DNA from 3 places in the Marinobacter excellens LAMA 842 genome. Region 2 is predicted to be linked to each of the others. Evidence: predicted binding sites of a transcription regulator. Region 2 holds the regulator's gene; each other region holds the start of a gene.

Region 1 (4,925 bases), on a different contig from region 2:
CTGGTGGCCCGCTCGGCAAAGTTACTGAGCACATCCAGTTCCGCCAGGGCCTGGGCGGCGTCCTGCAGCGGTGCCAACTGCTCGGCGACGGTTTCCAATACCTCGTCGTACAGTCCTTTTTCCCGGGCCAGCGCCCGGCTCTTGGCGCTCAGGGCCTTGTCTTCAAATTCTTTCAGTTCCGGCGTGATGAACCGCTCGGCGTTTTTCAGGGTCTGGCGGCGGATGTAATCCACCGGCGCCTGGTCAGATTGGGCCCGGCTAATCTCGATGTAGTAACCGTGCACCCGGTTGTAGCCCACTTTCAGCGTGGAAATGCCGGTGCGTTCGCGCTCGCGGGTTTCCACATCCAACAGGTACTGGCCAGCGTTCTCGCTGATGTTGCGCAGTTCGTCCAGTTCTTCGTCGAAGCCTTCGGCAATCACGCCGCCGTCCCGGATCACCACGGGCGGGTTCTCGATAATGGCCCGCTCCAGCAGGTCTGCCAGTTCCGGGTATTCGTCAATAACCGTGGCCAGCTTCACCAGGTGATGTGAGTTAACGGGCTTTAGAGCCTCCTGCAGCCCCGGTAAGCTCTGGAACGCATCCCGCAGGCGTGCGAGGTCCCGGGGGCGGGCTGAGCGCAGCGCGACTCGGGCCAGAATCCGCTCGATATCACCCACCTGCTTGAGCAGATCGTGGATTGGCTCGTAATGGAAGCCGTCCAGCAAAGCCGACACCGCCTGCTGGCGCTGGCGCACGACCTCCACATTCCTGAGCGGCCGGTTCAGCCAACGGCGCAACTCCCGGGCGCCCATGGCCGTGGCTGTGCGGTCCATTACCCAGGCAAGGGTGTACTGCTGGCCGCCCATCAGGTTGGTGTCTATTTCCAGGTTGCGGCGGCTGGCGGCGTCCAGGATCACCGCATCTTCCCGACGCTCGCGGGTCAGTTTGCGGATGTGGGGCAGGGCGGTACGCTGGGTTTCCCGGGCGTACTGCAGCAGGCAGCCGGCGGCGCAGATCGCCAGGTGCAGGTCTTCACAGCCAAAACCGGTCAGGTCTTTAACCTGCAGCTGTTGGGTAATCACCCGCCGGGCGGAATCCATCTCAAACAACCAGGGGCCCTGGCGACGAACCCCGGTGAAGCCCTCCAGCACATCGCTGTAAGGGAAGTCCTCGCTGATCAGAATCTCCGCCGGCCGCAGGCGCTGCAGCTCCCCCTGCAGAGCTTCCAGGCTTTCCAGCTCTGCGACCGCAAACCGGCCACTGGAGATGTCCAGCGACGCGAAGCCGAACTGCTCCTTATGACTGAAAATCGACACCAACAGGTTGTCCCGCCGGTCTTCCAGAAACGCCTCGTCGCTCAGGGTGCCCGGTGTCACCACGCGCACCACCTGACGATCAACCGGCCCTTTACTGGTGGCCGGGTCGCCAATCTGCTCAGCAATAGCGATGGATTGACCTGCGCGCACCATGCGGGCAATGTAACCTTCAGCCGCATGGAAAGGCACGCCCGCCATCGGGATGGGGTTGCCCCCGGACTGGCCCCGGGCCGTCAGGGTAATGTCCAGAAGTTCCGCTGCTTTCTTGGCGTCGTCGTAAAACAGCTCATAGAAATCACCCATGCGATAAAACACCAGCTCGTTCGGGTGTTCCCGCTTGATCTTCAGGTACTGCTGCATCATCGGGGTGTGCTTGGAAAGATCGGTCTGGGCTACTGACATGGGTTTGTCCGGTTGATCGTACTTTTGGGTGAAAGCGGGGATTGTAAGAAAATAATGCCCGTGATGAAACGAAGGGTTTGGCAACAGACACAGGGAGATTGTTATGCAGGCCTCTGACCAACAACTGGAGAGCGCTGGAAACACGCTGGGTGAATGGCTCGTCGAGCACGGTAAAACCATCGCCACCGCCGAAAGCTGTACCGGCGGCTGGGTGGCCAAAGTGCTGACTGACCGGGCGGGGTCGTCTGCGTACCTTATGGCCGGGTTGGTGACCTACAGCAACGAGGCGAAACAGGCCATTCTGGGGGTTGAAGAATCGGTGCTCGCCGAGCATGGCGCGGTGAGCGAGCCAGTGGTTCGCCAGATGGTCGCCGGTGCCATACGTGCTGCGGACGCTGACATAGCCGTGGCCATCAGCGGCATTGCCGGCCCTGGCGGCGGCAGTGATGAAAAGCCTGTAGGCACCGTATGGTTCGCCTGGGGCACCGGCCCGGACCGCATCGAAACCAGCGTGCAGTGCTTTGATGGCAACCGGGATCAGGTACGCCGCAAGTCGGTTTTGTATGTTCTGCAAGGGGTTACGGAGTTTCTGAAAACGCTGTGACGTTTTTCACCCGGGCAGGGGTTGGTCTCAGCGAAGCCTTATGTTTTAATACTGTTCAAATATACAGGAAAACACTGGATGCCTCCGGTGTCATCGCTTCGAATTTCGCTACTGTCGGCCCAGTCTCGGCCCAGTAGCTCCGGCAAATGAGGGTCAGGTACCAATGGAAGACAATCGCAAGAAAGCACTCGGCGCAGCACTCAGCCAGATTGAACGCCAGTTCGGCAAGGGTGCCGTGATGAAAATGGGCGATCAGCCCCGTGAAGCCATTCCTGCGGTATCCACCGGTTCCCTCGGGCTGGACGTGGCCCTGGGTATTGGTGGCCTGCCTTACGGCCGGATCGTTGAAATCTACGGCCCGGAAAGCTCCGGTAAAACCACACTGACCCTGCAGGTTATTGCTGAAGCCCAAAAGGCTGGCAAAACCTGCGCCTTCATCGACGCCGAGCACGCGCTCGACCCCATCTACGCAGAAAAGCTGGGCGTAAACGTAGACGACCTGCTGGTTTCCCAGCCAGACACCGGCGAACAGGCCCTGGAAATCGCCGACATGCTGGTGCGCTCCAACGCCATTGACGTGATCATCGTCGACTCCGTTGCCGCACTCACACCGAAAGCCGAAATCGAAGGCGAAATGGGTGACAGCCACGTCGGCCTCCAGGCCCGCCTGATGTCCCAGGCTCTGCGTAAACTGACCGGTAACGTCAAACACGCGAACTGCCTGATGGTCTTCATCAACCAGATCCGCATGAAGATCGGCGTCATGTTCGGCAGCCCGGAAACCACCACCGGTGGTAACGCCCTGAAATTCTACTCCTCCGTACGCCTGGACATCCGCCGCATTGGCGCTGTCAAAGAGGGCGACGAAGTGGTCGGTAACGAAACCCGCGTAAAAGTCGTCAAGAACAAGGTATCTCCGCCCTTCAAACAGGCCGAGTTCCAGATCATGTACGGCAAGGGCATCTACCACATGGCCGAAGTGCTGGACATGGGCGTTAAAGAAGGCTTCGTCGACAAATCCGGCGCCTGGTACGCCTACAACGGCGACAAAATCGGCCAGGGCAAAGCCAACGCCTGCAAGTTCCTGGAAGAGAACATGGACATCGCCAACGAAATCGAAGCCAAGGTTCGTGACAAACTGATGCCGAAGCCGGTGAAGAAGGAAGCGGCAGAAGCGCCAGCGGAAGCGAGCGGCGAGTTGCTGTAACCCGCTTCATACGGCTCTATGCGGCGTTGATACGTTGGACGGCATATTCGGAGCCTAGCGAGTTGTGGCAGGGAGCCCCTCACGGGAATCTCGTAGGCCATGGATGGCCGGAGCGAAGCGCACATGGATGTGCTCGTAGCGTTTCCCGTGAGGGGGTTCCTGCCACAACTCATGCTCCATGAGTTAACGGCAAGAAGGGAGTCGGACGGCAAATGTCTAGCAAAAAGAGACTACTCATCGTAGCCCACGCCCCATCCCCGAATACCCTGAAACTCCGGAACGCCACTGAAAAAGGCGCCCGTAACCCCGACATCGAAGCCGTAGAAGTGGTGGTAAAAGCCCCACTGGATGCCGGCCCCGAAGACATCCTCGCCTGCGATGCCATCATTCTCGGCACCACCGAAAACCTCGGCTACATGTCCGGCGCCCTCAAAGATTTCTTCGACCGAAGCTATTACCCCTGCCTCGAGAAAACCCAGGGCCTGCCCTTTGCCTACTACATCCGCGCCGGCCACGACGGCACCGGCACCCGCCGCGCCATCGACAGCATCACCACCGGATTACGCTGGAAACGCATACAGGAGCCATTGCTGTGCAGGGGAGATTACAGGGATGAATTCGAGCAACAGTGCGAGGAACTGGGCATGTACGTGGCGGCCAGCCTGGATGCTGGCCTGATCTGATTAACTGGCGAACCGGTTGTAAAAACCCTCAATCCGGGAAAGCGCATTGTCGATCGCTCTCGAGTAGCCTTTCTTGTCGAGACAGTAGCTGAACTGCAGACTCACACGGAAGCCCGTCTGAAACGGCTGGCACGACACCACTCGGGCATCAATGCGCGACTCGCTGATGTATTTACCCTCAATATCCAGGAACAAATGCGCGCCGGAGTCTACCGGCCGAGGGCACAGCACCGCCATACCGTAACGATTGAGGTCCAGGCAGGTTACCGCCACTGGCTGCTTCCCGCGACCAAAGAACGCCCTCTCACGGAGTTGCACCCTGAGACACGACGCCGAAAAACGATCCTTGATGCGGCGATCTGCGGAATAATTCGTCATTGCTTTGACCATCACCCGTATTGTACTTGTTGTATCCGGAATCCGTCCGGGCATGGAAGTGTAGTAATCGACGGCCTGCCTGAAAAATGACCAAGGGGGAATTTGTGACCCGGTTGGCATATTGTCACGAATCCGGCCTCTTCCGATAAATGCGGCGCGGATAGGCGACAGCTTGAAGCTCAAACACTACAATGCGAGCGACAGTTACTACTCAAAACCGAACTCAACGGGAATCGAACTTGAAGTCATTGCCCTTGCATCAGCTCTACAAAGCCTGCGTTCTCAAAGATCTGCCATTCAAAACCACCCGGCAACTGGAGCCGCTGGCTGAGATTGTTGGCCAGAACCGCGCT
Region 2 (4,925 bases):
TCATGAACCAGGGTAATAGTGCCAGCCAGGCTGGACGGCGCGACGGTTTCGGTTTTCAGGTAGAAAATCTTGTTATCAATGTCTTCCAGCTCAGCACCGGGGCGACTGTAGGCGAAGAAATAGTCGTACTGGTTAACGACCGGGTTGAACGAGCCGTCCCGCTGCGGCGTAGCCGATGCACTGCGGAACGACAGTTCCTCACCCCGGTACCGGAGAATATGGTTCCAGATCGCTTCCAGGCCGTTCTGTGGAATGGGGAACGGACTGGTCATGATGGTGTCTCGAACACCGTTACCGTTATCCAGAAGTTCAGCTGTCAGTGCGTTCTGGTAAAACTTCTCGTAGACATGCTCGGGGAACGCTGCTGTTCGGCGGGCCTGGTACACCGGCATGAAAAATTCCGGGCCGTATTGCTCCAGCATCTGAATGTGGCCGTCCGACAGTATGTCCCGGTACTGGTCCAGATTGTCACGGGTAATAACGTACAGCGCTTCGTCTTCCGGGAACGGGTTAATCTCTACGGTGCCTTCGCGCCAATTGGCCGGGGGTGAAGCCAACCCGCCAGTCCAAGCCGGAATGGTGCCAGACTCGTTACCCGCCCGCTCTGCACCCACCGGCGTGAGATCATTCTTCAAACGCTCGGCCTCTGCCGGCGACACCTTTGCCAAGGCCGGACCTGAACACCCCAATACCGCCGCTGCAATAGCAGCAATTATCCGGTTCCGCATCCTTATTACCTCCAATAATGGACCACAAGACGATCAAAGCTTGTTCAATCTGTGCGCCTTTTTGCCAGTTTCAAACGACCGTTTCAAGTGATTGTTTGTAGTTTCTTGTGAAATGCAGCTACTACGGGGAGCCCAGGGGAGGAGAAATTTGCGCGCAAAAATGATAGACTCTGGCGGTTGTTCTGATTGGACTCTTGAACGCTCACGTAGTGCGGGTGGTAGATGGCATCACAATGGTACTCACTGGTAGCCCAAAAGCTTTTTCTGGCCAACACCTTACTCGCCAGGCTTGAGTCGGACACCAAGCGCTCCGCTGCGGAAACGGAAGCGCTGTCTCAGGGCTCCGCCGAGCTCCTGCTGCGGGCAAGGCAAACGCTGCTGGTCATGATTGCCCGATACCATCAGCACAAAGCCGAAAAACCGCAGACATTAGCAGAACTGGAAGCGCTGTTTCCTTACGAGGTACACGAGACCCGGCTTTTAAGAGAACTGGCAGAGACATCGGGAAGCTGGTGGGACCATCTTGACCAGGTTGAATCAGCTTTGAGCCAGCCTCCGACCACACGCAAGAATGTTACGGAAGAGAATATCATTGCGGTTTCCGTCGAACAGGGCCCGGACCGTTCCGCCGCCACACTTAGAAAGACTCTGGCGGCCATGACTGAACTGGCCAAACGGCTTGAGGAACAACACAGCGAGTGGTAGCCCCACCCTGTTGGCTAAATTCCCGCACCGAATCGAATACACCAAGACAAAGGTTGAACGAATGTCACCATCGTTTTTTGAAATCGTACAACTTGCCAATGGCGACTACGCCTTGCGCCGCATTGATGACGACGCAGCGCCGTTGGTGCGCATTTCCTTCTCGCAGGAGGCCAGGGAAATGATGGAAGACCGCGACATGAGCGTTGCCAAGGCGATGATTGCGGCAGGGATTGAGGCCGCTGGCAATATCGCACACGATATTGACTGGGACGATGACGACAATGATCTGGCCGAATCCCAGCCCCAATACACCCTCCACTGAACTCCTTTACCGATGACGCAGCACCACGCCGTGGCTGCTACCTTGCGCCGAAGCCTTTTGAAGGGACTCAAAGGCTGAACGCCCGAGCTTGTTAGTCCAGAGCACCACCGCATGACAGGTACCAGCACTCAAAGCCCGCTCAGCCAGCTGCTGTGCGGAGTAATCGTTGGTTGAGCGCAATACCAGCAACTCACTGGCCACAATACCGTGCATTTTCTGCCACTTGCCAACCAGGGACTGTGGCGGGTCAATCAGGGCCAGCCAGCGCTTCTCCTGATTCAGCTGGGTGAGCATAGGGAGCAGCAACTGGACATTCTCTACCTGGCCTTCAGGAAGAATAATTTCCGTCACGTTACCGACAAAATCCCTGGTTCCCCGACCGGCGTCTGACGATGAGTGAAGGGCTGTGGCCCGTGCTTTTCCTGTAGACACCGTGCGGGCGGGCATGATGGCCGCCGGCTGGAACGCCATGTTCTGAGTGAAGCTTAACTGTTCCATTGCTCACCTACCTGCGCTAATCGTTTCTTATTGCTGGTTATCAATGCAAATCTGATCGGCGGATCACGCCCACACCCAGACCTTCGATAAACAACTCCTGTTCGGCCAGATCAATTTCAATCGGGGCGAACTCTTCGTTCTCCGCAATCAACCAGACCTTCGAGCCGTCCCTGCGAAACCGTTTTACCGTCACTTCTTCACCAACCCTGGCCACAACCACCTGCCCGTTATGAACATCCTGAGTGCGATGTACTGCGAGCAAATCACCGTCGAGAATGCCAATGTCTTTCATGCTCATGCCGCGCACCCGGAGCAGGTAATCGGCGGATGGCGAGAAAAATTCCGGCTGCAAAGTGCAGTGCTCTTCAATGTGTTCCTGGGCGAGAATCGGGCTGCCCGCCGCAACCTGGCCGACAACCGGTAACCCCGGGTCCTGCTCCACTTCCGGCAGTCGAATCCCCCGGCTGGCACCAGGCACCATTTCGATGGCGCCTTTCCTGGCCAGGGCCCGCAAATGCTCCTCTGCCGCATTGGCGGAGCGAAACCCCAGTTCGGCAGCGATTTCTGCCCGCGTTGGCGGGTAACCGGTTTCGTCTACGTACCGCCGGATGATATCCAGCACCTGGGACTGTCGCGCGGTCAGCTTCATGCATGTACTCCGGGTTTTTCATCCTGGTTTTATATACAGTGATTTGACTATATACAGTGTTTTATCCAGTGTAAAGCCCGATTGAAATTTTCTGTCATGTAATCGGGCCGCTGCATATCGGTGTGTTATGGTTTAAGTCCGTGAATTATATGGATGCAAGGTGCCAATGAATTCGACAGAGCGTTGTGCGATGCCGGAGCGGCTTCGTAATCATCAAGGAGAAGAGCGTAGAGTTGGCGTGGAGATTGAGCTCTCCGGACTGGGCTACGATGAACTGGTCGAACATGTCGCCCGCCTGCTCAAGGGCAGCCCGGAGCTGGAGTCGCGTTATGTCAGCCGTCTGGAGACTGACGCCGGCACCTTCACCATTGAGCTGGACTCTGACCCTGTGAAGGATCTTGACCTGGCGGACGAACGCCTGCCCGAGTCAATCCGCGAGCTGGGCACCCACGCCATGGATGTTATCGATTTTGCCGCAGAACGCATTGTGCCTCTTGAGATTGTCGGGCCACCTCTGCCCTTTTCCAGACTGGGCCTGATCGAAGAACTGGTAGACGAGCTGCGCGAACTTGGCGCGGAAGGCAGCCGGGAAGCGATTTATTTTGCTTTCGGCCTGCAACTCAATCCCGAACTGCCGGACCTGGAACCCGCAACCATTGTCACCTACCTGCAGGCCTTCGCGGCACTTTATGACTGGCTCAAATCCCGGCATCAGATTGACATAAGCCGAAAATTTACCACTTACATCGAGCCCTGGAGCAGCCGTTACACGGACATGCTGATGGCGGAAGATTATGCTCCCGACCAGGCCTCGCTGATGAAAGACTACCTGAACTTCAACCCGACGCGGAACAAGGCCCTGGACCTTCTGCCACTGTTTGCACATCTGGATTCAGAGCTGTTGCACGACTATGTGGACGACCCGAGAATCAAGAGCCGGCCGACGCTTCACTACCGGTTACCCGATTGCGATATCGACAACCCCCGATGGCATTTTTCCACGGTCTGGAACGACTGGGTGGTACTGGAGCAGATCGCAAACCATCCAGAGCACCTGAAAGAACTCAGGGAACTGTTCCGCGAAGCCCAGACATTCAGTTTTCGCAATCTCACCCGCTCATGGCGTGACACCACGGAACAATGGCTTAAACAGCGCGGCTATGTCTGAGATCTCAGAAGCACCAGAATCGCCGGGGATCACCATTGGCATCAGCGGCCCCGCCAGGCGCAGCACCGCCCACAGACTGATCAATCTGGGCCTGCGGCTGCATGGCGCCCACACGCACTACATTCGCCCCGGATCCAGCACGGACGTCTCCCTGCTCGATGGCCTGGTCCTCTCTGGCGGCACCCACGTACACCCCAACCGCTATGGCCAACAGCCACAAGTGACCGCGAGATACGACCTGAAACGGGACGAAACCGACTTCAGGCTGCTTGAGCAAGCCGAGGAAATAGACATTCCGGTACTGGGTATATGCCGTGGGGCCCAGTTCATCAATGTCTTTCATGGCGGGTCGTTGTGCCAGAACGTGACCCCGCTGCGAATGAAAACCCGCCACCGCCCTTTGCTGCTGCCCCTTCAAACGGTCCAGCTGGTCCAGGACAGCCGGATAGGCCGGCTGATGCACAGCACCCTGATTGGCGCGAACCGTATTCACAGCCAGGCGATTAAACACCTGGGGCGGAATCTCAGGGTAACGGCACTGGACAACGACCTGTTCGTGCAGGCCATCGAAAACACCGGGCAACAATGGTTGATGGGGGTTCAGTGGCATCCGGAATACCTGCTGTATCACACCGGCCACCGGCGGATTTTCAGCCACTTTGTGCATGCCGCCCGGGCTCGGAAACTGGAGCGGCTGCAAAGCCAAGATATGGCCTTTGGCCAGCAAGGAGACTGATGATGAAAAAATACACCAAAGCACTGGCCGCAACGGTGTTCGTGGCTTCATTGGCACCACTGGCCGTTTCCGCTGGCGAAGTGAGCCTGAGTGGGGAGGGCAGCGTTCGCTACACTCCG
Region 3 (4,925 bases), on a different contig from region 2:
TCAATACCCAGGGTCAGCGGGGTTACGTCCAGCAGCAGCACGTCTTTTACGTCACCGGAAAGAACAGCCGCCTGGATGGCAGCACCCATGGCCACGGCTTCGTCCGGGTTCACGTCTTTACGGGCTTCTTTGCCGAAGAACTCTTTTACCTTTTCCTGCACCAGCGGCATACGGGTCTGACCACCCACCAGGATAACCTCGTCGATTTCAGACGCCTTCATGCCGGCGTCCTGCAGGGCGACTTTACAGGGCTCCAGGCTACGCTGAACCAGGTCTTCCACCAGGCTTTCCAGCTTGGCGCGAGTCAGCTTCACGTTCATGTGCTTGGGCCCAGACGCGTCTGCAGTGATGTACGGCAGGTTCACGTCTGTCTGCTGGCTGCTGGACAGCTCGATCTTCGCTTTCTCACCGGCTTCCTTCAGGCGCTGCATGGCCAGGGAATCGCCGCGCAGGTCGATGCCACTGTCTTTCTTGAACTGGTCTGCCAGGTACTCGATGACTTTCAGGTCGAAGTCTTCACCACCCAGGAAGGTGTCACCGTTGGTGGCCAGAACCTCGAACTGATGCTCGCCGTCGACATCGGCAATTTCAATAATGGAGAGGTCGAAAGTACCACCACCCAGATCGTATACAGCAACTGTGCGGTCACCGCTCTTCTTGTCCAGGCCATAGGCCAGGGCAGCCGCGGTCGGCTCGTTGATGATCCGCTTCACTTCCAGACCGGCGATCTTGCCCGCATCTTTGGTGGCCTGGCGCTGGCTGTCATTGAAATAAGCCGGCACAGTGATAACTGCTTCCGTTACCTTCTCGCCCAGGTAGTCTTCTGCAGTCTTCTTCATTTTCTTCAGAACTTCTGCAGAGATCTGGGGCGGCGCCATCTTCTGGCCCTTTACTTCAACCCAGGCATCGCCGTTGTCGGCCTTGGTGATCTTGTAGGGCACCATCTTGATGTCTTTCTGAACCACGTCGTCTTCAAAACGACGACCGATCAGACGCTTGATGGCGTACAGGGTGTTATGGGGATTGGTGACCGCCTGGCGCTTGGCGGACTGACCAACCAGGGTCTCGTTATCGTCGGTGTACGCGATAATGGAGGGAGTAGTACGATCACCCTCAGCGTTTTCAATAACCTTTACCTTGTCGCCATCCATGATGGCCACACAGGAGTTGGTGGTTCCCAGGTCGATACCAATAATCTTGCTCATCGAATCACTCCAAATCTTTCTGAATGCTGTCCCAGGGAGGTTTGCCCTGACTGTCGCTGTTTAATCGCTATATTGGCGCTTTAATCGGCTTTTCAAGCCTGCTCGTCGATTTTTGGTGCATCTTCGGCTTTAGCCACAACCACCATGGCGGGACGAACCACGCGACCGTTCAGCAGGTAGCCCTTCTGCACCACGGCAACCACGCTATTCGGCTCGGCATCTGGCGCGGGCACCATAGACATCGCCTCGTGCTGTTGCGGATCGAACGGTTCACCCACCGGGTTCACCTGTTCAACGTTGAATTTCTTGAGGCCGTTCATGAACAGGCCCAAAGTCATTTCCACGCCTTCGCGAATGGAGCCAACCAGCTCACCCGCATTTTCATGTCCTTCAGTACTTTCCACTGCCTTTTCAAGGCTGTCCGCCACCGGAAGAAGCTCTTTCACAAACTTTTCCAGAGCGAACTTGTGGGCCTTTTCCACATCAATTTCGGCTCGACGACGCACATTCTGCATCTCAGCCTGGGCCCTCAGCGCCTGGTCCTGGTATTCCTGCAACTGCGCCTTCAGCAATTCCAGTTCGGAACCTTCTTCAGCACCGGCGGTTTCTGCTTCGCCCTGCTCTTCTGTGGCGTTTACTGCCTCGTTCAGCTCGTCTACTTGTTCGTTGCGCTTATCGTCAGCACTCATGACAACTCCTGATGACTTTCCCTGGGCCCGAGGGCCTGCGGCTAAATGAGCCCCGCCTTGCACAGGCAGGAAAATACGACTTTGCGAACGGATATGGGGCCCACCCCTCAGGTTTCAACCTCAAACGATGCATTCTTTCAGATTTTCACGATTCGATTGTTTGCAAACAGGAAAAAGCCTGTATATATTCACAGCAACTGTATAGATCAACAGTATCCAGACAATTTTCAGAGAGTCTCCAATCCTGAGCGGAGGTTATCGGCATGCTCACACAACTTATGGTCTCCAACTACGCCATCGCCGAACGGGTCGACCTGCATTTCAGCAAAGGCATGACGGCCCTGACCGGTGAAACCGGCGCCGGCAAATCCATTGTTCTGGATGCCCTCAGCCTGGCCATGGGCGGCCGAGCAGATGCCGGTGCCGTGCGCCACGGCGCAAAACGAGCGGATATCACCGCCAGCTTCGACATCTCACGTATTCCGATTGCCCGGCAATGGCTGGAAGAACACGAACTGGATGACAAAGACGACTGCATCCTACGCCGGACCATCAGCAAGGATGGTCGTTCAAAAGCGTTTATTAATGGCCAGCCCTGCCCACTCTCCCAGCTCAAGGACCTTGGCGGCTTGCTGATGGACATTCACAGCCAGCACCAACATCAGTCACTGCTGCAAAAAGACACTCATCGGAAACTGCTGGACGAATTCTCCGGCGCCGAAGACCTGGCAGAGCAAACCCGGGATGCCTGGAAAGCCTGGCATAGAACCAGCCAGAAACTGGAACAGCGGCGCCAGAACGCCGACGAGGCGGAGGCAAAACTGCAACTGCTCCGGTACCAGGTGGAGGAGCTGGACCGGCTCGCCCTGGGCGATGGCGAACAGGAAGCGCTTGAACAGGAACAAGCGCAGCTGAGCCAGGCCGACGTGGTACTGCATAGCAGCCATCAGGCTGCCCTGCTGTGCACTGAGGACGAAACCAGTGCCGCCGACCTGGTGCGTCAGGCACTTCAGCAACTGGAGCAACTCCCAGTGGATGTGCCGGCACTGGCTGACACCATCCAGATGTTGACCGAAGCACAGATCCAGATTTCAGAAGCCGGGGACAACCTTCGGCATTTTGTTGAAGACTACGAAGCAGACCCCGCACGGCTGACCGAGGTCGAGGAACGCCTGAGCGCCATTTATCAGATGGCTCGAAAGCACCGCATCACACCGGAGGAATTGCCGGAACTGCACCAACGCCTGTCGAACGAACTGGCAGAACTGGATGGCGGCGAAGGCAGCCTCGAGCAGCTTGAGGCAGAGCAGCAATCCCTGCGCAAACGGTTTGATGAACTGGCCGGGCAATTAACGGCCAAGCGGGAGCAGGCAGCGGCGGAACTGGATCAGCGAATTGCTCAGGAGCTTGCACAGCTGAGCATGCCGGCCGTACAGTTTGTTACCAAGCTGGGCCGCAACAGCAATGACGAACCAGCCCCCCACGGTATGGAAGATGTCGAGTTCCTGGTCAGCGCCAACCCGGGGCAACCCGCACGCCCACTGGCCAAGGTGGCCTCCGGGGGCGAACTGTCTCGGATCAGCCTTGCCATTCAGGTAGTGGTCGCCCAGACCTCAACCACCCCCACCCTCGTGTTTGACGAAGTGGACGTGGGTATTGGTGGCGGCACAGCAGAGGTGGTCGGGCGTTTGCTCCGGTCTCTGGGCAGCAACGGCCAGGTGCTGTGTGTCACTCACTTGCCCCAGGTTGCAGCTCAGTGCCACCAGCACCTGTTCGTCAGCAAATTCACCGAACAGGACGCAACCTATTCACGCATTGAAACGCTGGATGACCAGGGAAGAATCAGCGAAGTGGCAAGAATGCTGGGCGGCGTAGACATGACAGAGCACACCATTGCCCACGCCCGGGAGATGTTCGTTAAGGGTCAGGCGACCCATCACTGAATCCCCCTCTCGATTCGGAGAGCTGTTGGGGCCGGCGCTTGCTGGCCCCTTTTTTTGACTTATTTCTTGGAAGAGCCTAAAGGCTTAACGTAGAGGATCAGGCTGTGATCAACGATCTCATAGCCGTGCTCCTTGGCGATCTTCTGCTGGCGCTCTTCGATGATATCATCCACAAACTCGATCACTTCTCCGGTTTGCGTGCATACCATGTGGTCATGGTGATCATCGCCCGCCATTTCGAAGACGGCGTGGCCACCCTCAAAGTTATGGCGCAACACCAGGCCCGCGGCCTCGAACTGAGTCAGCACCCGGTAGACGGTTGCCAGCCCCACGTCATCTCCCTGATCCAGCAGCTTCTTGTAAACATCCTCAGCACTCAGATGGTGCTCTTCGGCGTTCTCCAGAATATTGAAGATTTTGACTCTCGGGAGAGTAACCTTCAAACCGACCTTTCGTAATTCGGCGTTTTCAGATGACATGTTACTATTCACTCTTTGGTGTGCCTCACGGCTTCCGGTATGATGAAGCCGCCGTTCAACGGACTACCCGTTTCACACCTGCTTGATGCAGGCGATTTCAAGATAGAGGATTTCCCCCGGCGATGCAAAAGCTCACCGCTATCGTTCTTATTAGCATTTTATCCTTGTCCGGTTGCGCATTCCCTGGCGTTTACAAAATCAATGTGCAACAGGGGAACATCGTGACCGAAGACGACCTCAAGAGCCTCTCTCAAGGCATGGCCCGCAGTCAGGTTCATGCGGTTCTCGGGTCGCCGCTGATGCTCAACCCGGTGGACCCCTCGCGCGAGTACTATGTGTACACCTTCCAGCGCCGGGGTGGGGATATCCAGGAGCAGCGCATAATCGTCTATTACGAAGGTGACGAGTTCAGCCATTACGACGCGCGACTGCTGGAAGAAACTCCCGCCTACTGATTGTTCAGGCTTTCTTTTTGGCCCGGTTCAGCCGGGCCTGCTTGGGATCTATCTTCAGCGGCCGGTATAGTTCAACCCGGTCTCCCTCGCGCAGCTCATGGCCCGCGGGGTCTTTAATGACTTTGCCAAACACGCCCATATCCGTTGCGTTCGC

Evidence for each region. Region 2 encodes LexA, which represses DNA repair genes until DNA is damaged. Its sites were predicted from a motif close to CTGTNTNNNNANACAG; they were not measured.
Region 1: recA (recombinase RecA) is a predicted target of LexA. The motif match lies at 2,356-2,371, and genes of this name have one in related genera.
Region 3: recN (DNA repair protein RecN) is a predicted target of LexA. The motif match lies at 2,073-2,088, and genes of this name have one in related genera.

What each region holds. Positions count from the first base shown of each region.
Region 1 covers NZ_LOCO01000006.1:59,319-64,243, forward strand. Annotated here, with positions in the region: gene mutS (DNA mismatch repair protein MutS) at 1-1,700, opposite strand, end outside; gene pncC (nicotinamide-nucleotide amidase) at 1,804-2,304, shown strand; gene recA (recombinase RecA) at 2,468-3,511, shown strand; gene J122_RS07355 (flavodoxin family protein) at 3,724-4,194, shown strand; gene J122_RS07360 (PilZ domain-containing protein) at 4,195-4,572, opposite strand; gene J122_RS07365 (Lon protease family protein) at 4,812-4,925, shown strand, end outside.
Region 2 covers NZ_LOCO01000007.1:26,302-31,226, reverse strand. Annotated here, with positions in the region: gene J122_RS08190 (DUF1329 domain-containing protein) at 1-728, opposite strand, end outside; gene J122_RS08185 (DUF6586 family protein) at 951-1,433, shown strand; gene J122_RS08180 (hypothetical protein) at 1,495-1,755, shown strand; gene J122_RS08175 (cell division inhibitor SulA) at 1,762-2,253, opposite strand; gene lexA (transcriptional repressor LexA) at 2,294-2,902, opposite strand; gene J122_RS08165 (amidoligase family protein) at 3,069-4,070, shown strand; gene J122_RS08160 (gamma-glutamyl-gamma-aminobutyrate hydrolase family protein) at 4,063-4,806, shown strand; gene J122_RS08155 (SIMPL domain-containing protein) at 4,806-4,925, shown strand, end outside.
Region 3 covers NZ_LOCO01000001.1:92,736-97,660, forward strand. Annotated here, with positions in the region: gene dnaK (molecular chaperone DnaK) at 1-1,205, opposite strand, end outside; gene grpE (nucleotide exchange factor GrpE) at 1,298-1,894, opposite strand; gene recN (DNA repair protein RecN) at 2,158-3,837, shown strand; gene fur (ferric iron uptake transcriptional regulator) at 3,897-4,316, opposite strand; gene J122_RS00420 (outer membrane protein assembly factor BamE) at 4,439-4,771, shown strand; gene J122_RS00425 (RnfH family protein) at 4,776-4,925, opposite strand, start outside.